2 regions of the Roseibium sp. MB-4 genome follow, and region 2 is predicted to be linked to the other one. Evidence: riboswitches for the same ligand, from Rfam matches in the RefSeq annotation. Region 2 holds a riboswitch; the other holds the start of a gene.
What was found. Region 2 has a riboswitch for thiamine pyrophosphate ahead of ACVDG4_RS12485 (hydroxyethylthiazole kinase). Riboswitches for the same ligand answer to the same signal wherever they lie in the genome.

Region 1: linked by a shared signal. The riboswitch ahead of ACVDG4_RS23155 (ABC transporter permease) and the one ahead of ACVDG4_RS12485 (hydroxyethylthiazole kinase) in region 2 are both predicted to bind thiamine pyrophosphate.

The regions. Positions count from the first base shown of each region.
Region 1 covers NZ_JBRKQB010000005.1:140,782-152,875, forward strand. Annotated here, with positions in the region: gene ACVDG4_RS23125 (outer membrane protein) at 1-180, shown strand, start outside; gene ACVDG4_RS23130 (phosphoserine transaminase) at 339-1,517, shown strand; gene serA (phosphoglycerate dehydrogenase) at 1,596-3,182, shown strand; gene ACVDG4_RS23140 (DMT family transporter) at 3,222-4,127, opposite strand; gene ACVDG4_RS23145 (adenylosuccinate synthase) at 4,430-5,722, shown strand; gene ACVDG4_RS23150 (hypothetical protein) at 5,962-7,704, shown strand; TPP riboswitch at 7,783-7,889, shown strand; gene ACVDG4_RS23155 (ABC transporter permease) at 8,044-8,796, shown strand; gene ACVDG4_RS23160 (ABC transporter substrate-binding protein) at 8,820-9,761, shown strand; gene ACVDG4_RS23165 (CHASE2 domain-containing protein) at 9,799-12,018, opposite strand.
Region 2 covers NZ_JBRKQB010000002.1:294,309-306,402, reverse strand. Annotated here, with positions in the region: gene ACVDG4_RS12500 (putative transporter) at 1-27, opposite strand, end outside; gene ACVDG4_RS12495 (DMT family transporter) at 385-1,386, shown strand; gene ACVDG4_RS12490 (Lrp/AsnC ligand binding domain-containing protein) at 1,431-1,667, opposite strand; TPP riboswitch at 1,805-1,915, shown strand; gene ACVDG4_RS12485 (hydroxyethylthiazole kinase) at 1,984-2,757, shown strand; gene thiD (bifunctional hydroxymethylpyrimidine kinase/phosphomethylpyrimidine kinase) at 2,791-3,603, shown strand; gene ACVDG4_RS12475 (TRAP transporter substrate-binding protein) at 3,600-4,709, shown strand; gene ACVDG4_RS12470 (OmpP1/FadL family transporter) at 5,312-6,625, shown strand; gene ACVDG4_RS12465 (SDR family oxidoreductase) at 6,686-7,465, opposite strand; gene ACVDG4_RS12460 (UDP-2,3-diacylglucosamine diphosphatase) at 7,727-8,530, shown strand; gene ACVDG4_RS12455 (glycosyltransferase family 4 protein) at 8,527-9,564, shown strand; gene ACVDG4_RS12450 (threonine ammonia-lyase) at 9,693-10,703, shown strand; gene ACVDG4_RS12445 (protoglobin domain-containing protein) at 11,005-12,094, shown strand, end outside.

The DNA.
Region 1 (12,094 bases), on a different contig from region 2:
TATAAGGACCTCGGCGAAGCGAAAACCGTGAAGCTTTATAACGTTGGCACAGGTGAATCCCGTGAAGTCTGGGAAGATCTGACCGCTCACGAGTTCCGCATTGGTGCGCGCTACACATTCAATGCACCTGCAGCGGCTCCGGCATATTATCCAGCCGGGCCGATCACGAGCAATTTCTGATTATCCAGCATACGTGTTGGCGAAAGGGCTGGTCATCGACCGGCCCTTTTTCTCCTCTTTTTCGCAATTGAATTGACGTAACTGCCGTTCGGCTTTATCCCCATAGGTGGGCCACCCCTCCCCAACGAGGGGCTCCTATCTGTGAGGGTAGACTTGAAATGAGCATAGTTATCTCCAAGCCGGACGTGCGTCCGGCCAATCCCAATTTTTCTTCTGGTCCCTGCTCCAAGCGTCCCGGCTGGTCGCTGGAAGCGCTTTCCGATGCACCGCTTGGACGGTCGCACCGCGCAAAGCCGGGCAAGGCCAAACTTGCGGAAGCCATTGAGCTGACACGCAAGGTGCTGAGCGTTCCAGCAGATTACCGCATTGGCATCGTTCCGGCTTCCGATACCGGCGCAGTTGAAATGGCCATGTGGTCATTGCTCGGTGCCCGGGACGTCGACATGCTCACCTGGGAAAGCTTCGGATCCGGTTGGGTGACCGATGTGGTCAAACAACTGAAGCTGGAAAATGCCCGCGAGATAGAAGCGCCATATGGCGAGCTGCCGGACCTTGCGACGGTCGACTTTTCGAATGATGTCGTCTTCACATGGAATGGGACCACATCGGGCGTCCGTGTGCCGAACGCAGATTGGATTCCAGCGAACCGCGAAGGTCTGACAATCTGCGATGCGACTTCGGCCGCATTCGCTCAAGAGCTGGATTTTGCCAAGCTCGATGTGGTGACGTTTTCCTGGCAAAAGGTGCTTGGCGGTGAAGCCGCCCATGGCATGCTGATTCTCAGCCCACGCGCTGTCGAACGCCTGGAAACCTATTCTCCGGCTTGGCCCTTGCCGAAGATTTTCCGCCTGACCAAAGGCGGGAAGTTGATTGAAGGGATATTCCGCGGCGAGACGATCAACACGCCGTCAATGCTGTGCGTTGAAGACTATCTCGATGCCCTGAAATGGGCTGACGATCTCGGCGGTTTGGCGGGTCTTGTTGCGCGCGCTGACGGTAACCTCAAGGTGCTGGCTGATTGGGTTGACCAGACGCCCTGGGTCGATTTCTTGCCCAAGGATCCCGCCACCCGGTCCAACACGTCCGTCTGTCTGACCGTGGTTGATCCTGACATTCTGGCATTGACCAACGAGCAGCAGGCCGCTTTCGCAAAGGGCATGGTTTCCCTGCTCGACAGTGAAGGCGTTGCGTATGACATCGGCGCTTACCGGGACGCACCATCCGGTCTTCGGATCTGGGCAGGGGCAACAGTTGAGGCCAGTGACCTTAAAACGCTGACATCCTGGCTGGATTGGGCCTTCCAAACCGAAAAAGCGAAACACGCTCAGGCCGCCTGAGCCTGTTCTTTGAACAGCTAAGTCCAATGCCGGGCGGTACGCTGCCCGGTCAGGTATTGATGTCAAGGAGAGGCTCATATGGCCCCGAAAGTATTGATTTCTGACAAGTTGTCTCCAGCTGCCGTGCAGATCTTCAAGGATCGCGGCGTGGAGGCGGATTTCCTGCCAGATGTTGGCAAGGACAAGGAAAAGCTGCGCGAGATCATCGGTCAGTATGATGGCCTGGCGATCCGCTCTGCCACGAAGGTGACCGAAAAAATCATCGCCGCGGCGGACAACCTGAAAGTTGTCGGCCGTGCAGGGATCGGCGTCGACAATGTCGACATTCCCAAGGCCACGGCACGCGGCATCATCGTGATGAACACGCCGTTCGGTAATGCCATCACGACGGCCGAACACGCGATTTCCATGATGATGGCGGTGGCCCGTCAAATACCGGCCGCAGATGCGTCGACTCAGGCCGGCAAATGGGAAAAGTCCCGGTTCATGGGACGCGAGATCACCGGCAAAACATTGGGCCTGATTGGCTGCGGAAACATTGGGTCGATCGTTGCCGAGCGGGGTATCGGTCTCAAGATGAAGGTAATCGCCTTTGACCCGTTCCTGACGCCGGAACGGGCGCTTGCGCTCGGCGTCGAGAAGGTGGAACTGGAAGGGCTTCTCTCCCGGTCTGACTTCATCACGTTGCACACACCGCTCACTGATAAGACGCGGAACATCATTGATGCGGCCGCGATCGCCCAAATGCGGGACGGGGCTTACCTCATCAACTGTGCCCGCGGTGGTCTTGCTGATGAACAGGCTGTCCGTGATGCACTTGATAGCGGGAAACTTGCGGGCGCCGCTTTCGACGTCTTTGTCGATGAACCGGCCAAGGAAAATGTGCTTTTCGGTGCGCCGAACTTCGTGTCCACACCGCATCTTGGAGCCTCAACGGAGGAAGCCCAAGAGAACGTTGCTCTGCAAGTTGCCGAGCAAATGTGCGACTACCTCTTGAGCGGTGCTGTCCGGAATGCACTCAACATGCCGTCAATCACGGCGGAAGAAGCGCCGAAACTGGCGCCATTTGTCCGGTTGGCCGAGCAGTTGGGGTCTTTCGCTGGACAGCTCACTGAAACCGGGATTGAACGCGTTCGCTTGGAGTATGCCGGTGCCGTCGCCGACATGAACGTTCAGGCGCTGACGTCGGCAGCACTCACCGGTTTGCTGACACCGCTTTTGCAGACCGTCAACATGGTCTCTGCACCTATCCTGGCGAAGGAAAGGGGCATGCAAATCGAAGAGGTCCGGCGGGACAAGCAAGGGGCGTATGAGACCTACATTCGCCTGACTGTGGAAACAGAACGTCAAAGCCGCTCCGTTGCCGGGACTGTGTTCGCCGACGGCAAGCCTCGGATCATCCAGGTGAAGGGCATCAATATGGAAGCTGAGCTCGGCGAGCACATGCTTTACATCACCAACGAAGACAAACCGGGTTTTATCGGCCATCTTGGAATGGAACTTGGCAACAACGAGGTAAATATTGCGACCTTCAACCTCGGCCGGACAGCGCCAGGAGAGGAAGCGATATGTCTTGTTGAAGTGGATGCCCCGGTCTCAAAAGAGGTCATGGCCCGATTGGAGACGGTCTCCCATGTGAAGCAAGTCAAGCCGCTTCGCTTTTGACACTAATGGCGCCCGGATGAGATGTCATCCGGGCGCTTGCTATTTGGTTGGTGTGGATACTGGTTTGAAACGGGCGAAGAGCCGCCCATCAAGAACGATCAGCCCACTCAACAAGAGTGCGAAGCCGCCCAGTTGGATTGCCGACAATTCTTCGCCCAACAATAACCATCCAAAAAACAAGGCGCTGGCGGGCACCAGAAGCGTAACCAGCGAAGCGTTGGTCGCGCCAGCTTCGGCCAGAAGCCGGAAGTACATTAGGTAAGCAAGGGCAGTCGCGAAGATCCCGAGCGCGAGAACGTTGAGCCAGGCAATTATGCTTGGATCCGCCACGCTCCAAGAACCGGATGCGAACAGAGCGATCGGGGCCATGATTAGGGTTGATCCGGACAGTTGACCAGTTGCCGAGATCAGGGGCGGGAGGCCTTTGAAGCGTTTAGCAAAGGTTGCTGCAAAGGCATAGGATAGCGCCGCTCCCAGACATGCCACCTGAGCCCATAAAGGGTCTGAGACTATGCCGGACAAACTGCCGGAGAGCATGGTTGCGACGCCAGCGATTCCGAGAGCAATACCGGTAATCTTGTGAATGCCGAGAGTTTCCTGGCGGAATAGGACTCCGGCGACCAAAACGGTGAAGACCGGTGTCGTTGCGTTGAGGATAGACGCAAGACCTGCCCCGATCACAGTTTGTCCTGCAAAGAGCAGCGAAAACGGAATAACGTTGTTCAAGAGGCCCATTGCTAGAAACGAGGCCGCCATCTTGATAGGAAACTGCTTCAAGGTGCCTTGGGCCCAGAGCACAAGCCAAAGGGCGAGGCAGGCGGATGCGACGCGGAAAAAAACCAGAGTCAGCGGAGGCATCTCGGCAACCGCAACCTTGGCAAAGATAAACGATCCGCCCCAAATCGCGCCGAGACACATCAGCAAGATCCAATGCTGCAATTTCATGTGGGAGCTCCAACCAGGTGAATGTCTCCCGGGTACCATGTGTTTTTGGTTCCCGACACCCGAAAACCGAGCGAATGTTGGACGTTCAGGCTTGTCTTGCACAGCGATAAAACGAACAAGAACCGGAATTGGGGAGAGTTTGTTCGGTAGCTTGCGCAATTCTTCAATTAAATGGCTGGGAAGACTCGCGCGGCAAACCAATCCTGTCTATAGTCCGCGCCGTTTGCCCCGGGGCCTTGTCCGGGGCTTGTTGTGTTGGCGTCAAGGACGTCACGAACCTGCTTTAGGAGAGCAAAAGCTAGATGGCGAATGTGGTTGTTGTCGGTTCGCAATGGGGTGACGAAGGCAAAGGCAAGATTGTCGACTGGTTGTCGGAACAAGCCGATGTCATTGTAAGGTTCCAGGGCGGACACAACGCTGGACATACACTCGTTATTGACGGTGTGAGCTACAAGCTCTCCTTGCTGCCATCCGGTGTGGCCCGTCCAGGCAAATTGTCTGTGATCGGCAATGGTGTTGTGCTGGATCCACATGCGTTGGCCGAAGAGGTCAAACGGCTCGGCGAGCAAGGCGTAGTTGTTACGCCTGAAAGCCTGCGGGTGGCTGAGAACGCAACCTTGATCCTGTCTTTGCACCGGGAACTGGACGCTCTTCGTGAAAACTCCAACACCGGCACCAAAATCGGCACAACAAAACGCGGTATTGGTCCGGCATACGAAGATAAGGTCGGCCGCCGTGCGATCCGTCTGATGGATCTGAAAAACCTTACAACGCTTCCGGCGAAAATCGACCGGCTCTTGACCCACCACAACGCTTTGCGCCGGGGGCTTGGGCAGGACGAAATCTCAGCGGATGTCATTTTCGAAGAGCTGTCCAGCGTCGCAGATCAGGTTCTGCCTTACATGGACAAGGTCTGGTACCTGCTCGACGAGCAACGCCGCCAAGGCAAACGGATCCTCTTTGAAGGGGCTCAAGGCGCACTTCTCGACATCGACCATGGGACATACCCGTTCGTGACATCTTCCAACACGGTCGCCGGGCAGGCTGCGACCGGCTGTGGCCTTGGACCAGGGTCGGTAGACTATGTTCTCGGTATTACGAAGGCGTACACCACGCGTGTGGGCGAGGGGCCTTTCCCGACCGAGCAGGAAAACGAGGTCGGTGAGTTTCTCGGGACGCGTGGTCACGAGTTCGGCACGGTGACCGGCCGCCGCCGCCGTTGTGGCTGGTTTGATGCGGTTCTTGTGCGCCAGACCGTTTGCACGTCCGGTATCAATGGTATCGCACTGACCAAGCTTGATGTTCTGGATGGTCTTGAGGAAATCAAGATTTGCGTTGGCTACGAACTCGACGGTGAGCGCATCGACTATCTTCCAGCGTCACAAGGCGCCCAGGAACGGGTCAAGCCGATCTATGAGAGCATGCCGGGTTGGAAAGAATCCACTGAAGGTGCGCGGACTTGGGCTGAGCTTCCGGCGCAAGCGATCAAATACGTACGGCATGTTGAAGAGCTGATCGGTGCACCGGTCGCGATCTTGTCGACCAGTCCGGAACGCGATGACACAATTCTTGTGCAGAATCCTTTCCAAGACTGAGCGAATTGACGTAAACAAGACAATATCAAAGATGCTTAGAGTGCGTTGCGAATCGCTGCGCACTCGGCAGCTTTTGAAGTCCGGGGTCTCCGGCATCAGAAGCAAGATGGAGCGACAATTGTGCGCGTCTCGCGCGATCTGATAGGCGAAAATCTCTTCGAAAGCTTAGTATAAGTCACGAAGAAGTCGCGAATCTGATCCAGGAGACGCAGGAGTGCAGTTGGCCGGTAGGCAGGAAGATGGCTGATTACTATTCGATACTAAAGAAAACGATCGCGTCCTTGCCCGAAAGCAACGGTGCAGCGCGGCGCAGCGTTTACAGCCGTGCGCGTAATGCCATCGTGAATCAGCTCAAGGCCTATGAGCCGCCACTGTCGCCATCGGAAATCACAGCAGAACAACTTCGTCTGGAAGAGGCAATCCGGAAGGTCGAGGCGGAAGCTGCCAGAGAAAGCCTGGGATTGCAGCCATCTACGCCGCCGGCGCCTGCCACCCCAGCTGCACCGCCGGTTCGCGAGCCGGAGCCGGCACCGTCTGTTCCTGCGGCCACCACGACTTCTCCAGTTGAGACCCCGGCGGCGCCTGCACCGCAGGTGACATCTCCGGAGCCGTCTGCCTATCCAGTCGAAGAGCCCGCAAGTGCTCCTTCGTCCGATGCTTCATATGACAGCCCGCCACAAGCCGCGCCTCTATCAGGAACGACTGGTTCAAGTCTGGCTGAGCCCGAAGGTCCAGTATCCTCACCTGAGACACCTCCGGCCTATGACCCTGTTTCAGTCGAACCGGCTCCAGTCTCGGATGATCAAGTCTCTCAAACAGAACCGCTCTTTGAAGATGAGGTGGTTCAGCCGCAGACCGGAACAGCAGGCTTAACAGACGCCCCAGTCTCGTCCCGCGCCAGCCGTTCAAGATCGTCTGCTTCAGCGGCGCTTCGCGGTTCGGAAGAAAAAAGCCGGACAGTGCCGATTGCAGCTGCTGCTGTGGTTGCCGTTCTGGTTCTTGGAGCCGCTGCCTATTTCTTCTTGTCCGGGCCGTCTGATGAGGCTGTGACCGACGCCGCACCGGCTGTTTCACAAGAGCCGGAAACAACGGCTGTTACCGAACCAGTGGCACCCGTCGAAGACACCGTGGCCGCATCCTCGGAAGATGCAGACGAGGCGAGCAAGAACACTGATCGTCTTTTGAATGAGACCGATGCAAATGTGGTTGCGCCTGACGCGCGCGCAGTGACAACTACAACCATCAACCCGCAAGAAACCGCACCGGGGACTGTTGCTCAGCCGTCGATCGTGACGAATGTGGAAAGCACCCCATCCGCCGATGTCGATACGCCAGCAACGGACAGCGCCGGGGTAAGCCAGGGCGTTCAACCGGACAGTCTTGCTGCAGTGAGCCCAGAGCAATCCGAGCCTACACCGGCAGCCCAGGTGCCGGCTTCCGGAGCGCAACGTTCCATCCTTTATGAGGAAGGGGCAGATGCCAGCTCTACCGGCACTGCGGCACAAGGAGCCGTCATCTGGACACTTGGCGAAGAGACCGATCTTGGCGGTGAAGCGCAGTCCGTCCTCTCCGCTGCCGTCGAAATTCCGGAGCGGGATATCAAAGTCGATATCCGTATCAAGCCCAACGACGATACCTCCCTGCCGGCAAGCCACTTGGTTGAAATCAAATATGAGCTGCCAGAAGGGTTTTCCGGTGGCGATATCGTCAATGTTCCCGGCTTGGTCATGAAGCCGACCGAGGAAGCGCGCGGCGATGCCTTGATCGGGGCATCCGTGAAGGTCTCTCCCGGCTTTTTTTGGATTGCGTTGTCCAGCTTGCCCAATGAGCAACAACGCAATTTGGCACTTCTGCGTGAGCGTGGCTGGATCGACATCCCGATGCTTTATGAGAATGGCAAACGCGGCATTCTTACGCTCGAGAAGGGCCCCATCGGCGAAGATGCCGTTGAAAAGGCAGTCACCGCCTGGCAAGCCGGCTAAGCAGATCCAGCATCTTGCGTTTTTAGCGGGTGCTCCGCAGTTTCTCTTGCAATTTGTAAATTGGCGGGGCATTGTCCCGCTTGGTCCGAGGGGTGTTCTGGTTTCCGGAACTGAGATGGCATCGCGCCGAACCCTTAGAACCTGATCCGGGTCATGCCGGCGAAGGGACGGAAACCTTAGCCTCTTCCCGGATCTCCAGTGTCATTTTCGGCTTTGCTGAAGGCAGGAGATCCTTATGTCTGCTTATGCGCTAATGCGCGGGGCACACGCTGTACAACAGCTGTCTGCCCTTTATAGATTCACAAAACCATATGCCATCCCGGTAGGGAGCGGCGATCTATGACGGTTTTGGTTTTCCTGCTGAAACGCTGTGCCGGCGTCGCGGTCGCCGTTTTTATTTGGGCGGCCTTGGTCCGTTTCTTTGAAATCCCGCCGTATATGCTGCCTGGTCCGGGGCGCGTTTTTGCTGCGTTTCAGAACCAGGGCCTGTTTCTCCTGCACCATGCAAGCATCACCTTTTCCGAGACACTTCTCGGCTTCGTCTTTGGGGTCGCTGCAGGGTGCCTTTTGGCGATCCTGATTTGGGTGTTTCCCGTGGCCAAACGGGCGATTATGCCGACAATCCTCGTCACCCAGGCCTTGCCCGTTTTTGCGATCGCGCCGATCCTCGTTTTGTGGCTCGGATTTGGCCTAGCCTCCAAAATTGTAATGGCGGTTTTGGTGATCTTCTTTGCCGTGACCTCCACGTTCTATGATGGGCTGCGCCGCCTTGATCCCGGGCTTTCGGACCTCAGCCGCCTTTATCGTCTATCCCGCCTCAAGGAACTTTGGGTGTTCCGGCTGCCGTCTGCCATGCCTGCCTTGGCCTCAGGCTTGAGGATCGCGGCTGTTTTCGCGCCAATCGGTGCGATTGTCGGAGAGTGGGTCGGCGCGAAGGGCGGGCTCGCTTTCATCATGCTTCAAAGCAACGCGCGGATGCAGACGGACGTGATGTTTGCCGCGCTGATCCTGCTCGCTCTCATGGTGCTGTTGTTGCGGTTCGCCGTAGACCACTTCACCCGGTTTCTTGTTCCTTGGCAGGTTGAAGACTGATCTGCTTTTCCTTGGAGGATTGAATGAAAAAAACACTGCTCTCTGCCGCTTTCGCAGCCGCTCTGTTTGCGTCGGCACCTGTACAAGCAGCCGAAAAACTGACGGTCTTGATGGATTGGTTCACCAATCCCGACCACGCACCGCTGATCACCGCCCAAGCGATGGGATTCTTTGAGGCAGAAGGTCTGGATGTCGAATTGATAGAACCTGCCGACCCCGCAATGCCGCCGAAACTGGTTGCAGCGGGACAGGGCGACATTGCCATTTCCTATCAGCCGACTTTGCACGCCCAGATCGAGGAAGGACTTCCGCTCAAGTGGATCGGAACGCTCGTAGAGACACCATTGAACTCTCTCATCGTCCTCAAAGACGGTCCGATCAAGGAATTGAAAGACCTGAAGGGGAAGAAGATCGGATTTTCGGTGTCCGGGTTTGAAGACGCCATGCTTGGCCAGATGCTGCGGTCAGTCGATCTCAGTGTCGACGATGTCGAGCTGATCAACGTCAACTTTGCTCTGTCACCGTCGCTGATGTCCGGCCAAGTCGACGCGGTCATTGGTGCTTACCGGAATTTCGAGCTCACTCAGATCGAGATTGAAGGCAAGGAAGGTAAGGCGTTCTATCCGGAAGAGAACGGTGTGCCGATTTTTGACGAGCTGATCTACGTTGTTCACAAGGACAAGACGGATGATCCGCGCTACGCAAAATTCATGGCGGCCATCGAAGCGGCCACGATTTTCCTGACGAACCATCCGGACGAAGCCTGGAACGCGTTTATCGAAGCCTACCCGAACCTGAATGACGAGCTGAACAAACGCGCCTGGGCCGATACGCTCCCGCGTTTCGCAAAACGCCCTGCAGCCCTTGATGAAGGCCGCTATCAGCGTTTTGCGGAGTTCATGGCTGAAAATGACCTGATCTCTAAAGTGGTTCCTGTCGATACCTATGCGGTCGAGATCCGCTGATCATCACTAACTTCTTGGAAATCAGCAGCGCGGTGTCTCAGGATGCCGCGCTGCTTTCGTCTTGCGCCAAGGGGAGGTCTGCAATCCGGGCGGCAAACGGGGCGTAAAAGCTGCTGAGCCGTGGGGCGGACTGCTGGGCGGTAGTGAGAGCACTATGTGCGGCAGTTACATTGCCTGCTTCGATCGCACTTATAAGTGAATTGTGATTTTGAGCGAGCCTCTGAAAGTCCTCGGATTTTGCGTAGTTCTCATCGCCTAACAGCGCAAACAGTGTGACGGTTTCGCTTTTGCCTTTGAGAGAAATCTCGCCGGCTTCCAGGTAGGCCAGCTCCGGTGCCTGCTTTCTTGTCTCTTCCGAGACGAGGAGATCTGCGCCCACTGCCTTGCAACTTGATTCAATCCTCGATGCCACGTTTACCGCATCGCCGATCACAGAATAATTGAACCGGTGCTCTGAGCCCATGTTGCCAACGCAGGCATCGCCGCTGTTCAGACCTATACCGATCTGAACCGTCTGTGCTTTTAATCCGCGCGCCTTGAAACCGAATGCGTCTTTCTCGTTCAGTTCATCGACAATCTTAAGCATAGCGAGACTGGCCCGGCCTGCTTTTTCTGCGTGGTCCGGCACGGGTATTGGGGCATTCCAGAACGCCATGATGCTGTCACCGATATACTTGTCGATCGTTCCCCCTTCGGCCTGGATGGCATCGGACAGAGGAGAGAGCAGAGTATTGAGGAAGGTAACGAGCTCTGTCGGCGTCAGTTGCTCGGAGATTGGCGTGAAGCCGCGAATGTCCATGAACAGTATGGTCATTGGCCGTATCTCACCGCCCAATGTCAGTTGTTCCGGCGCCTTCTCCAGCTGATTCACGAGATCCGGCGAGAGATATTGACTGAATGCCTGCCGGACAAAACGCTTTTCACGTTCAGTCAGAAAATAGAGCATGACCGTTGCTGCAGCGAAGACAAGAAAAACCGACAAGCTTGGGTATATCGGGTCGATGAGAAGCCCTTTCTCCAAAAAGAGGTAGAAAGAACCGCCGATCAGCACCGCGGCAACAATACCGCCAAGCAAGGCTGTTCCAAGGCTGCCAATGATGGGTAAGATGAGAATGAAAACCGCACCGACCAAAAAAGTCGTGAGTGTCTCTAGGCCACTTGCCCAATCAGGCCGGGTTAGAAACTGACCGTTGATGATTTGCTCAAGCGCCTGAGCATGCACTGCCACACCTGGAACCAGTTCACCGATCGCGGTTGCTCGGATATCCCGGAGGCCTGCCGCAGACGTGCCGACCAGCACAATTTGGCCTTCGATCAAAGGCGCAAGTTCGCCGTGTCTCTCTGGGTCAAAAAAGTCCATTGCTCGGAGATATCGATTTGATTGGTCCGGTGTGTAATGGACCCACATTTCCCCTGCAGCTGTTGTCGGAACTTCAAAAGCACCAATTTTGAGGTCTGTAATTGCTGGAGTGCCGCTGTCCACTTCGCCGCTGGCACTGGTCGTTCGAACTATCAAGCCGCTGGCTCCCTGGGCCACCCGAAGGGCCTCTGTGATCAGGCCTGGATAAACGTTGGTTCCGTCGCTCGCAATCAATGGAATGCGGCGGATGACGCCGTCTCGGTCATCGAGAGAGACGGATATCGATCCGATTCCGCTCGCATTTTGCTGAAGTGCGTCGAGGCTCGGGACTGCGGCTGGAAAGGGCGGCAGGATCGTAACTGGATCTGCTCCCCCATAGGCAATGCCGGCTTTTTTCAACGGCGTTCGGCCGGTTAACTGATCCGAGATAGCGAAGCCGAGAACAACCGGTGCGCTAGCTATCGTCGCGGCGAAACGTTCATCATTGTCCGGCAGCTGTTGCAAAGCTTCCTGAACACGCGCTGGCGTCTCGGGTGGAAGGGACGCACGGATTTGCGTTGGCGACGTTCGATCTGGTTCAGCGAAAACAACGTCGAATGCAATGGCGGCTGCGCCCATTTCAGTCAGGGTTTCAACCAGCTCGGCAACTTTGGTGCGTGGCCACGGCCATTGCCCTATTTCGGTGATGGAGGTCTCGTCAATGTCAACGATCCGAACTGGGGCGGGCATATACTCGCGCGGACTGAAACGTTGATAGTAATCGAATGTGAGCTCCCGAACGGCAACGAGAAAGTCCGGATTGGCAATCCGAAGCCCGGTCATGAGAATCAGGACGATGGTTGCGGTGAGCGCAACAAAACCGCGCCGTGAAAAAAAAGGGTCTATCCGAAACGCCATTGGTGCCTGATGTCTTGAAACTAACCAGCTGTGGTCTGACCCTAGGGTGGTAAGGCGCCAAGGAGCAAGCTCAGAC
Region 2 (12,094 bases):
ACGGTTCAAGAAAAACGATCGGAACATGGGGCGGCGCCTTTCGAATCGGGGATTTTTTATAAGTATAGGAGCCCGTAACGGCAGGAGCAGGTATGTGCCGGGTTTTCAGTTGCTTTTGAAGAGGAAACGTTGGTCATACACGCCGATTTTATCGGCAGACCCTGTTTAATCTGCCAAGGCTACGCGCGAGATTGCAAAAATTGAGGCCGGGGTAGATACTAGTGTCTCACTTCTGAAGCGATTTGCGCAAATCTTACCCTGAGTGCTCGGCAGACCGATTGGAACCTGTTTGCGGCGCTTTTGTCGTCGCTGTTCTATTATTCTTTCAAAACTGGTGCGTGGCGCGGAAAGCGCCGGATGTAAGCCAGTATCCGGATCTGATTTATGGCGTCAAAAAACACTGCAACCCAACAGTCCCGCGCGCCAACGCCAACGGGCATGACACGTCAGGCTCCTCTGATCGGCATCGGGCTCAAACTGGCCTCAACGATCGTGTTCTTTGCAATGGTGACGGTGCTCAAGATCGCCGCCGAACGTGTGCCGATCGGGGAACTCGTGTTTGCGCGGAATTTCTTCGGCGTCTTTCCGGTTCTGATGATGGTCGGGGTGCGCGGGGAGCTTGGCCTTGCATTCCAGACGCAGAAGCCCAAAGGACATCTTGTGCGCGCCTGCATCGGTTTGACTGCCATGGTGTGCATGTTCACCGCTTATGACCTGCTGCCGCTGCCTGATGCCACGGCCATCAACTTTGCAACACCGCTAATCGTTGTTGTTTTGGCCTTCTTCATGCTGGGCGAAACTGTCCGGATCTATCGGTGGAGCGCGGTCGCAGTTGGTTTTGTCGGCATCCTCGTCGTTTTGTCACCGCACCTGGGAGAAGGGGATTTCGACAACTCCGCCACCTTTGGGGCCATCGCTGGATTTATGGGCGCTGCCTTTGCGGCCCTTGCCATGATCACGGTCCGGAAGCTGTGTGTGACCGAGCGTACCTCGACCATTGTCACCTGGTTTTCCTTGTCGGCGACCGTGATCTCGCTTCTGACCATTCCAGCCGGCTGGATCTGGCCGGACCAAGCCTGGCTCATCCCGGATCTGGAAACAGCGGGTCTACTTGTGATGATTGGCCTGTTCGGCGGTGTGGGGCAGATCCTTTTGACCCAAAGCTACCGGTATGCGGATGCGTCGACCATCGCGCCGTTTGATTATGTAAACATGCTCTGGGCGATCCTGGTGGGCTGGGTCGTCTTTTCCGAGGTGCCGGTTCTTGAGGTGATTGTGGGTGCGGTGATCGTTATGGCCGCCGGGATCTTCGTGATTTACCGGGAGCACCGGCTTGGCCTCGATCGGACCAAGGACCGCCGGGCATCGACACCGTCCAAGTCTTGAAGAAATGCCGCGCGGACAATTTCGCGCGGCTTCATGCCGGATGGTCAGAACGCCTTGAACGTTATGATCGACTTGGTGTCCTGGATGCCGTCGATCGGGTGCACCTTCTCATTGACGAAGTGTCCAATGTCAGTGCCGTCTTCGATATAGAACTTCACGAGAAGATCATAATCGCCGCTGGTGGAGTAGACCTCCGAAGCGATCTCGGCATCCGCGATTGCATTGGCGACCTGATAGGTCTTGCCGAGCTGACATTTGATCATCACGAAAAACGGGGTCATGGGGGCTCCTGCGGGCAAAAACGAACTGTGCCCCGACATCGCCTATCTATTGCAAACAGTCAATCGGCTGTTGGTCCTTGGATCACCGCGATCGCTAAGTGGGACTTGAAAACCCGCGCCTGGCTTAGTAGACAGATTTTGTCTCATGGGGGTGCCCGGCAATTGTGGATCGGGCTGAGAGGCGAATGGCCAACTCCTAGAACCTGATCCGGCTTGTACCGGCGGAGGGATTTGAGATCATGACTGATCTTTTACGTATTATCCGAAAAATGATGGCGCGGAACGCCGGCTCTTTGAACTTGAAAAGGGGCCAGGCATGAGTTTGTCGATTGCCGCGAGCACGCAGGCGCTGTCGGCGGATGCGGTCTTTTCCTTGCTGGAGCGGGTGCGGGCAAAAAGACCCCGTGTTCATGCCATCACCAATTCCGTCGCGCAGGGCTTTACGGCCAATGTGCTGTTGGCGCTCGGCGCTGTGCCATCCATGACGATCGCACCGGAGGAAGTTCAGAGCTTTGCAGCATCTGCCGATGCTCTTCTGATAAACCTCGGAACACTGGACAACAGCCGCCGTTTGGCGATCCCGGTTGCGATTGATGCGGCCACGGAAGCCGGGCGGCCAATCACCATTGATCCGGTGTTCGCGGATCGGTCACCGCAGCGCTGTGCCTATGCCAAAGAGCTTTTGCAAACGCTGCCGTCTCTTGTCCGGGCGAATGAAGCCGAGATGACCGCTCTCTTTGATGCGCGGGCCGACGTTGACGCCTTGATTTCGGAGGGAACGGTCTTTGCCGTGACCGGAGAAGAGGATCAGATCGAGAGCCGGGGCGAAGACTACCGGCTGCGCAATGGTCATCCTCTTTTGGCCAGAGTGACGGCCACCGGCTGTGCGGGGGGCGCGGTCCTCGCAGCGTTTGCGAGCGTTGAGCCAGATACAGCGCTTGCTGCGGCATCTGGCCTTTCCGTCTTCAACATTGCGGGCGAAATCGCCGCTTCCCGGAGCGGGGGACCTGGCAGTCTGGTTCCAGAGCTTCTCGATACGCTCTACAGCCTAACCGCCCGCGATATCGAAAGCCGTCTTCAAACCGGCTGACATCCATTCCAATAGTATTGTGCGGAGGGCACCATGACCGCAATCGCGGTAACAATAGCAGGCTCGGATTCCGGCGGTGGGGCTGGCATTCAGGCGGACTTGAAATCCTTTACGGCAAATGGCGTCTACGGGGCGAGCGTCTTGACGGCGCTCACGGCACAAAACACCCTTGGTGTTACGGCGATCCATGATGTGCCGGTCGAGTTCGTGCGCGCGCAGATCGATGCCGTCTATTCGGACCTCGCAGTGACTGCCACCAAGATTGGCATGCTCTCGCAGGTGCCGATTATTGAGGAAGTCGCAGACGGTTTGAAACGCCACCAGACCGGACCAGTCGTTCTGGATCCCGTGATGGTGGCCGCATCCGGAGATCCGCTTTTGGCGGAAAGTGCGGTCGCAACCCTGATTTCCAAGTTGGTGCCCTTGGCCGACATCATCACGCCGAACCTTCATGAAGCAGCCCGCATGCTGGAGTGCGATGTTGCCCATAGCGAAATCGATATGCAGCGCCAGGCCAAACAGCTGATCGACGTCGGGGCCAAGGCTGTTTTGTTGAAGGGCGGACACGGCGACAGTGCGGAAAGCGCCGACCTTTTGATAACTGAAGACGGTGAAAGCCTCTGGCTGCGCGAGGACCGCATCGCGACAGATAACACCCACGGCACCGGTTGCACTTTGTCTTCTGCAATTGCTGCCGGACTGGCCAAGGGCAACGCGCTGGGCGACGCTGTGTCCAGTGCAAAAGCCTATATCCAAGAAGCGATCCGCCATGCGGACGAACTCAAGATTGGACAAGGTCACGGACCGGTCCATCACTTCCACGCTTTTTGGGAGGGCGCACAATGAGTGATGCATTGAAAAACAGAAAAAACCTCAGCCGCCGGGACATGCTTGTGGGCAGTGCCGTTGGAAGCGCATCGATTCTCTCAGCGCCAGCGGTGATGGCACAAGGTGCGGTCACCGAATGGAAGCTGGTGACATCCTGGCCGAAAAACCTGCCAGGTCCGGGTGTCACGGCTCAGCGGATCGCCGATCAGGTTGCGTTGCTCTCAGGTGGTGCATTCAAGATCCGTTTGTTTGCGGCCGGCGAACTGGTGCCGGCGCTCGGTGTGTTTGATGCCGTCTTAAACGGCACTGCGGACATGGCGCATACAGCCTCGTTCTTCTGGCAAGGCAAGATCCCGGCCTCCGTCTATTTCACCGCGGTCCCCTTCGGTCTGCTACCGCATGAACATATCAGCTGGATCGAGCAAGGCGGCGGGCAGGCGCTTTGGGATGAGCTATACGCGCCCTTCGGCATCAAACCGGTGATGGCGGGTAACACCGGTGTTCAGATGGGCGGCTGGTACAAGAAACCGCTCCAAAGCCTTGATGATCTGCGAGGCCTGAAGATCCGGATGCCAGGGCTGGGTGGAGAAGTGATGCGCAGGCTTGGGGCCGCTCCGGTTGGTTTGCCACCGGGTGAGTTGTTTCAAGCACTACAAACCGGTGTTCTGGATGCGACTGAATTTCTCGGTCCCTGGTCGGATCGGGCCATGGGCTTTCAGAAGGCCGCGAAATATTATTATTCACCTGGTTTCCACGAACCGAACGGGACGGGCGAGGCGCTGTTCAATCAGGCAGCTTTTGATGCTTTGCCCACGGAATTCCAGGCAATTCTATTGGAGGCGTGCCGCGCTGAGAATGGACGTGCGCTTGCCGAGAGCGATTGGGAAAATGCCGGAAGCCTGCAGTTGCTCCAGCAAGAAGATGGCGTTGAGGTCCTTTCCTATCCGGAGGACATTCTTGACGCCTTGCGCGTAACGACTGGAGAAGTGCTGCTGGACACGTCCCGTCAGGATCCGATGAGTAACCGCATTTATCAAAGCCACCAGACCGCTTTGAAGCGTCTTTCGCCTTGGAGCGATGTTGCCATGCGGCGGTTTCTGAGCGCGCGTGATGGACTTGTCTGATTTGCAACTATAGCGAGTGAAGGCGTAGGTGCAGCTCGACCTGTTTGGTTAGCAGTTTCGGCTCGTTAAGTTCGAGACTCCATATGTATTGTGTCTGAAATGCGGGTATTTGATCATAAATACATCCGCATTTCTGACATTGGAATGACTTTTTTATCTCACTCGATTGGCCATATCGTGGGCGGTGTATAATGCTGATTTGGGGTTTTTTGGTTTGCCAATGAAGCGATTCAGTCACCAAAAAACATTCCAGGCTCGCGCAAAACGCCGGTATTCCCTAGGGTTATGTGTGACAAGAAAGCAACGCGCAGCAAAGAAAGAAAGTGAAGTATGACGCTTTGGTAATGTGCCTAAAAAATGTGCATTTGTATGGTTGGTCGCGGTCATCCTCCAAAAGCAGTGTCTGATGATATGTTTATCCGGCTATGAGCACTTGGTGCGTGCGCCGGGCGTTCGTGAAAACCCGTATTTTGCAACGCAGCAACCGTGTGCGCTGCAATTAGAGATCGCATTTCGTGGTTGAAAGGCGACCGTTTCTTTTAGACCCTGCAGTCAGTGTCAAATTCCTCCCGGGGGGGAGGAGGATTGGGAGAAACGTAAAAATGCGGGCAACCAAGAAAATCGTACTTATGACGTCGACAGCCATTGCTGCCTCGATCGTCGCAAGTGCAGCCTCTGCGGGCGGTTTCGCCCTGCGCGAGCAGAGCGCATACTACCAAGGGACTTCCTTCGCCGGTAACGGTACCTCCAGTTCGTCGATTTCGTCCATGTTCTGGAACCCGGCAACCATCACGTCGATGGACGGTAAGATCGTATTTGAGGCTCACAACGCCTTCATCATTCCAAAGTCCGACATTACCGGTTCGAACACCGTTCCAAATTCACTGACCACGCCGACCGGTCTGATCACGACGTCTTTTGACACCGGTGATATCGGCCACGATGCTTGGATCCCGGCGTCCTACACGTCTTACAACTTCAACGACAAAATCTACCTTGGCGTTGGGATTAATGGTCCGTTCGGTCTTTCCACAAAGCCGGACGACAGCAACTGGACCGGTGCAGGCTACAACCGGTCTTCCAAGATCTTCTCAATCAACCTGAACCCGGTCGTTGGCTACAAGATCAACGAGATGTTCTCTGTCGCGATCGGTCCGCAGATCCAATATGCGGATGTTCGCCTGACGAATGCCTCAGCGTCTCCGACTATTCCAGGCGCTACCCTGTTTCCGGGTCAGCAGCTTGATGGTGACGGTGTCGGCGTTGGTATGACGGCCGGCGTCACGATCAAACCAACCGCGACCACGGAAATCGGCATCGGTTACCGCTCTGCGATCTTTACCGACATTGATGGGACGATCGCTGCTCCAAACCCGGCGAACCCGTTCACGACGGCCGTCACGAACGTGAAAACCGTGCTTGCAACGCCGGACATGGTCACTCTTTCGGCAAAGCAGAGCATCACAGACGACATTCGTGTCCTCGGTACTTTCGAGTGGACAAACTGGAGCCGCTTGAAAGAGCCGCAGATCACGGCTGATGCGACCGGCGCCACCGTGACCACGCTGCCGTTCAACTACAATGACGGCTACTTCGTCGCGCTCGGTGGTGAGTACGACTTCAATGACAAGCTGACCTTCCGCGCCGGTGCAGCGTATGAGTGGTCACCGATCGATGATCAAATCCGGTCTGCGCGCCTTCCGGACAACGATCGTATCTGGGTAAGCGCCGGTGCGTCCTACGTCTTCAACGAGCACTTCTCGTTTGATCTTGGCTACACGCATATCTTTGGTACAGACACCGATCTGAACCTTGTCCCGGGTCACCAGGACTACAGCGCTTCGAAGGGATCGCTGACCGGTTCCGTCGACTCTTCAGTCGACATCCTGACAGCGTCAGTTCGCATCAAGTTCTGATCAGCTGCCAGACTGGTTTTGAAAATTCTGCCGGCCCGCGATCGCGGGCCGGCTTTTTTGTCAGAATGCTGCCGGGTAAAGGCCGCCGTCCATGAGAATGTTCTGCCCGGTGATGTAGCCGGCGTGTGCGGAGCACAAAAAGGCACAGGTCTGGCCGAACTCCTCGGCTGTTCCAAAACGGCGTGCGGGTATTTCCGCAGCCTGGCTTGCGCGAATGGCTTCCACTGTCTGACCGGACTGTTGTGCGGAGCGTTCAAACCCACCCCTCAGCCGGTCCGTATCCATTTTGCCTGGCAGCAGATTGTTGACCGTGACACCATGCGGAGCCAGCTGGCGGCAAACACCTGCCAGGAATGCTGTCAGACCGGCGCGGGCGCCGCTGGAAAGGTCCAGGCCTTCAATCGGCATCTTCACGGACAAGGACGTGATGTTGACGATCCTGCCAAAGCCACGGGCCTTCATTCCGGGGGTGACCGCCTGGATCAATTCGATCGGTGTCACGAAGTTCTGGATGGCACCTTCCAGCAAGGCAGCGCGATTGAGTTCTGTATAGTCCTTGCGAGGCGGGCCGCCATTGTTGTTGACCAGTATGTCGGGCTCCGGGCAGGCCGTCAGGAGAGCGGTTTGTCCTTCCGGTGTTGAAACGTCGGCAGCGATGACACTGACCTTGACCTGAAAGGTGTCCGTCAGATGCGCGCGGGTTGCTTCCAGGGCATCTTTATCGCGCCCGTTAATCACCAGGTCACATCCGGCCTCTGCGAGCGCTTCTGCGCAACCTCTGCCAAGCCCGCGGCTTGATGCGCACACGATTGCCGACTTGCCGCGCAATCCCAAATCCATGATCGATCTCCCAAATTTCGAAGGTGAGGTTTGCGAGACCATATGAAAGGAAACCCGCTGCGGCTATCCCTTAAGCGATGGACCTGCATGATTGTGAGTCCCTGAGTGAGCGCGCTGAAACGCATATGTTGGCGCGGCTAAGGGAAAGACCCTCCAATGACTTTAGGAAAACGCAACGTCAGGCCGCCTCAAACCCCGTCTGTCATAATAGTGAAACTTGAATCGCGTCTATAGCGGTCCAATGGATCTAGGAGACGTGCAATGTCCACTTCGGAGACATCGCGGCATTACAGGGCCTTGTTTATTTCAGACGTACATCTGGGCACTCGCGGGTGCCAGGCAGAGCTTCTGCTTGACTTCCTGAAGGACAATGACGCCGAGACAATTTATCTCGTCGGCGACATTGCAGATGGCTGGCGGTTGAAGCGGTCCTGGTATTGGCCGCAGCTCCACAACGATGTGGTTCAGAAGATCCTGCGCAAAGGCCGCAAGGGCTCTCGAGTTGTCTATATTCCTGGAAATCACGATGAGTTTCTTCGCAGCTTCCTAGGTACGCACTTCGGCGGTGTGGAAGTCACCGACAGCATCATCCATGAAACCGCAGACAATCGGCGGTATCTGGTGATCCATGGGGATCAGTTCGATGTGGTGATCCGCCATGCCAAGTGGCTCGCGTTCTTTGGGGACAAAGCTTACGTCACAGCGCTTGGTGTCAACACGGTGCTGAACGCCGTGCGCCGCCGGCTTGGCCTGACCTACTGGTCTTTGTCAGCTTGGGCGAAGCTGAAAGTCAAAAATGCAGTCAGTTTCATCGGGCGCTTCGAGGAGGCTCTTTCCGACGAAGCGCGTCGTCAGGGCGTCGACGGTGTCATCTGCGGTCACATCCACCATGCAGCAAGCCGTGACGTCAACGGCATTCACTACATCAACACTGGCGATTGGGTTGAAAGCTGCACAGCGGTTGCCGAACATCATGATGGAACCTTTGAGGTGATCAGATGGGTAGAACAAGCCCAAACCGGAGCCCAAACGGCGAAGCCACAGGAAGCTCCGGTCGCCGCATGAGTTCCATTCTTGTTGTCACGGATGCCTGGCATCCGCAGATCAATGGCGTCGTGCGCTCGCTTGAACGCACAGCTGACGAACTCCGCGCCATGGGCGTTCGCATGGAGTTTTTGACCCCGCAGGCATTCAAAACACTTCCGTGCCCGACATATCCAGAAATCCGTCTGTCTTTGACGCACAAGGGCACCGTGCGGCGGATGATGGATGAATTCGACTGTGAACATCTGCACATAGCGACCGAAGGTCCGCTTGGCCTGCTTGCAGCTGCGATCGCCAAAAAGCGCGGACAGCCGTTCACCACCAGTTATCACACACGGTTTCCAGAGTATGTTTCTGCCCGGATGCCGGTGCCGTTGTCCTGGTCTTATGCCTGGATGCGTCGCTTCCACAACGCCGGCAACGGCTGCATGGTGGCAACGACTTCGCTGGAGAACGACCTGAGAGACCGCGGCTTCCGGAACTTGATGCGCTGGTCGCGCGGGGTCGACGAAAATCTCTTCAAACCCTACGAGGGCTCTGTCCTGCCGCAGGATTTGCCTGGGCCGGTCTTCATGTATGTTGGCCGCGTTGCGATTGAGAAGAACATCAAGGCGTTTTTGGACCTGAAACTGTCCGGCTCTAAGGTCGTTGTTGGCGATGGACCTCAGCTGGATACGCTGCAGAGAGAATACACCGACACGCTCTTCACGGGAGCGAAAACCGGTGAAGACCTGGCGCGTCATTACGTCAGCGCTGATGTTTTCGTCTTCCCGTCTCTCACCGACACGTTCGGCAATGTCATGCTGGAAGCGCTGGCGTGCGGGGTGCCAGTTGCTGCCTATCCGGTCATGGGGCCGCTGGACGTGATCGGCGATACCGGCGCCGGTGTTTTGTCCGAAAACCTTGCGGAGGCATGCGAGGCCGCTCTCGATATTCCGCGCGACCACTGCCGGAACATTGCACTCAATTACACTTGGGCAGCCAGCAGCCGGCAGTTCCTGGACAATTGTATCGCCGCTGCTGGCGGCGTGGCACAGGCCAACGCGGCAGAGTGATCTGAAAGTCTCAGAAGCTTTAAAATATTGGTGCTGCGGGATTTTGTAACCCTCACAATGTTGCCGTTGTCAGGCCATGGGGTAGCCGGTACTCCTGTCCACATCAGATCCTGAATGAGGTGGCCACCATGACCGGCGCGACAGCAGAACGACCTTCCTCCAGCAGCGTAGCCGTCACTTTCGACGATGTATTGGAGGCAGCTGATGCCCTGGAGGGCGTTGCTGTCAAAACCCCGCTCTTGACCAATCCCGCTCTGGACGAGCGTGTCGGCGGGCGTGTGTTGATCAAGCCGGAATGCCTGCAACGCAGCGGCTCTTTCAAGTTTCGTGGCGCTTACAATTGCTTGCGGCAATTGGACCCGGATGTCCGGGCCAAGGGTGTCGTCGCTTGTTCGTCGGGGAACCACGCGCAAGGTATCGCATCCAGTGCCAAGATCTTTGGCATGCCGGCGACGATCGTCATGCCTGCCGATGCACCTCAGGTGAAGCTGGAACGCACTCGCGGATACGGTGCGACGGTCATTACTTACGATCGGGCCACCCAAGACCGCGATAAGATCGCTGCCGAGATCTGCGCCGAAACCGGCGCGACGTTCGTGCACCCTTACAATGATCCTGCCGTCATTGCCGGGCAGGGGACGGTTGGCCTGGAAATGGCAGCGCAAGCAAAAGACCTTGGTGTGCGGTTGGATGATGTCCTGGCTTGCACAGGTGGTGGAGGCCTTTCCAGCGGGATTGCGCTTGCGCTTGCAAACACTTCCGCGGAAACGGTGTTCCATACAGTCGAACCGCAATTCTTCGATGATTACAAACGGTCTTTGGAGGCAGGGGGATTGCTGTCCAATCCCGCCAAATCCGGCTCGATCTGTGATGCGCTTCTTTCTGAAAGTCCCGGAGAGATCGGATTTTCGATCCTGCGTCAATTTTCTGGGGAAGGATATACGGTCACGGACGAGCAGGTTCTGGACGCTGTGGCGTTTGCGTTTTCCGAGCTCAAGCTGGTTGTCGAACCCGGCGGCGCCGCTGCGTTGGCCGCACTGCTGTCCGGGAAACTTGACCTAAGGGAGCGGACCGTCGGTGTCGTACTGACGGGCGGAAATATCGACCCTAAGATGTTGTTTAAGGCTGTTTCGCGTTAACGCGCTGTTAGTGGCTGACCCATTAGGCGGATAATATCAGTCCTGTTCTTTCTCGGAGGATTCGCGAAAGAAAGGATGGTGCGGAAACAACCGTGGTGTCTGCTGAATTGCGAAGCAAAACCAGGAGGTTACGTTACGTAGGGGTATGCTCTCTGCTGATGCTGCCGTCCTGTCTTCCTTGGCATTGAATACCTGGTGTTCCGTCGAAACCCGCCTCACGAAGGGGCGTGTTACGTTGATTGGCGGGACAGCGTTGGCCTGAGGGGGACCAGCACTGGCTTGCAGGGTTTATGGAGCCAATATGCAGAACCAAACGCTAAAGGGCAGGCTGGCGTTTTTCCGTTTCACCGAAGAAGATCGCACACTTGCGCGATCGATCTGGCCGACACTTTCCTCTCATTTGCCGAGGATCATGGACGGATTTTACGACCATGTAAAAACAGTCCCGCATCTGTCGACAATGATCGGAGACCAGGAAGCCCGCCTGATCTCGGCGCAGCTCTCTCATTGGGAGCGCATGTTCAATGAAGGACCGACCGAGGCGTACCTTGAGCGCTCCATCCGGATCGGATTGGCACATGTGCGCATCGGTCTTGATCCGAGCTGGTACATCGGCGGGTATTCCTTTGCCTTAACCCAGATCTCCGACGTGCTGCTGACCAAGCGGATGATGACCACTGCCAAGCGCTCTAAGGTCATGGCTGTGATCACCAAACTGGTGATGCTGGACATGGACATCGCAATTTCGACCTACCACGAAAAAATGGTGGCGGACGCTGTTGCCCGGGAAGACGGGCTGAAGTCCGCGATTGCCACGTTCGAGACTTCACTCAGCGGTGTGGTCGGCGAGTTGAGCTCTACGTCTGACGAGTTAGAGAATTCCTCTCGAGATCTCAGCCGGGAGACCGGCTCGATCGCAACCCGCATGCAGACCATGGACACTTCCTCCGCGGAGACCGCGAGCGGTGTGCAGTCCAGCGCGACGGCAACAGAGGAAATGAGCGCCTCGATTGTTGAAATCGGGCGTCAGGCCGGGCATTCACGTGAAAAGGCTCAGCAAGCAGTTCAAGGCGCCCAGAACACCAATGAATCGGTCACCAAGCTGGCCGGTTTTGCGGATCAGGTGGGGTCTGTCATCGGCTTGATTTCTGACATTGCTGAACAGACCAACCTCCTTGCACTGAACGCAACCATTGAAGCGGCTCGTGCCGGTGAAATGGGTAAGGGCTTTGCCGTCGTTGCGGCCGAGGTCAAGGAGCTGGCAAGTCAGACGACGAAGGCGACTGAAGAGATCACCGAACAGATTGCTGCGATCCAGCAGGCAACCCGGCAGTCTGTCCAGGATATTGATGGAATCACCACGATCATCAGCGAATTGTCAGAGATCGCCA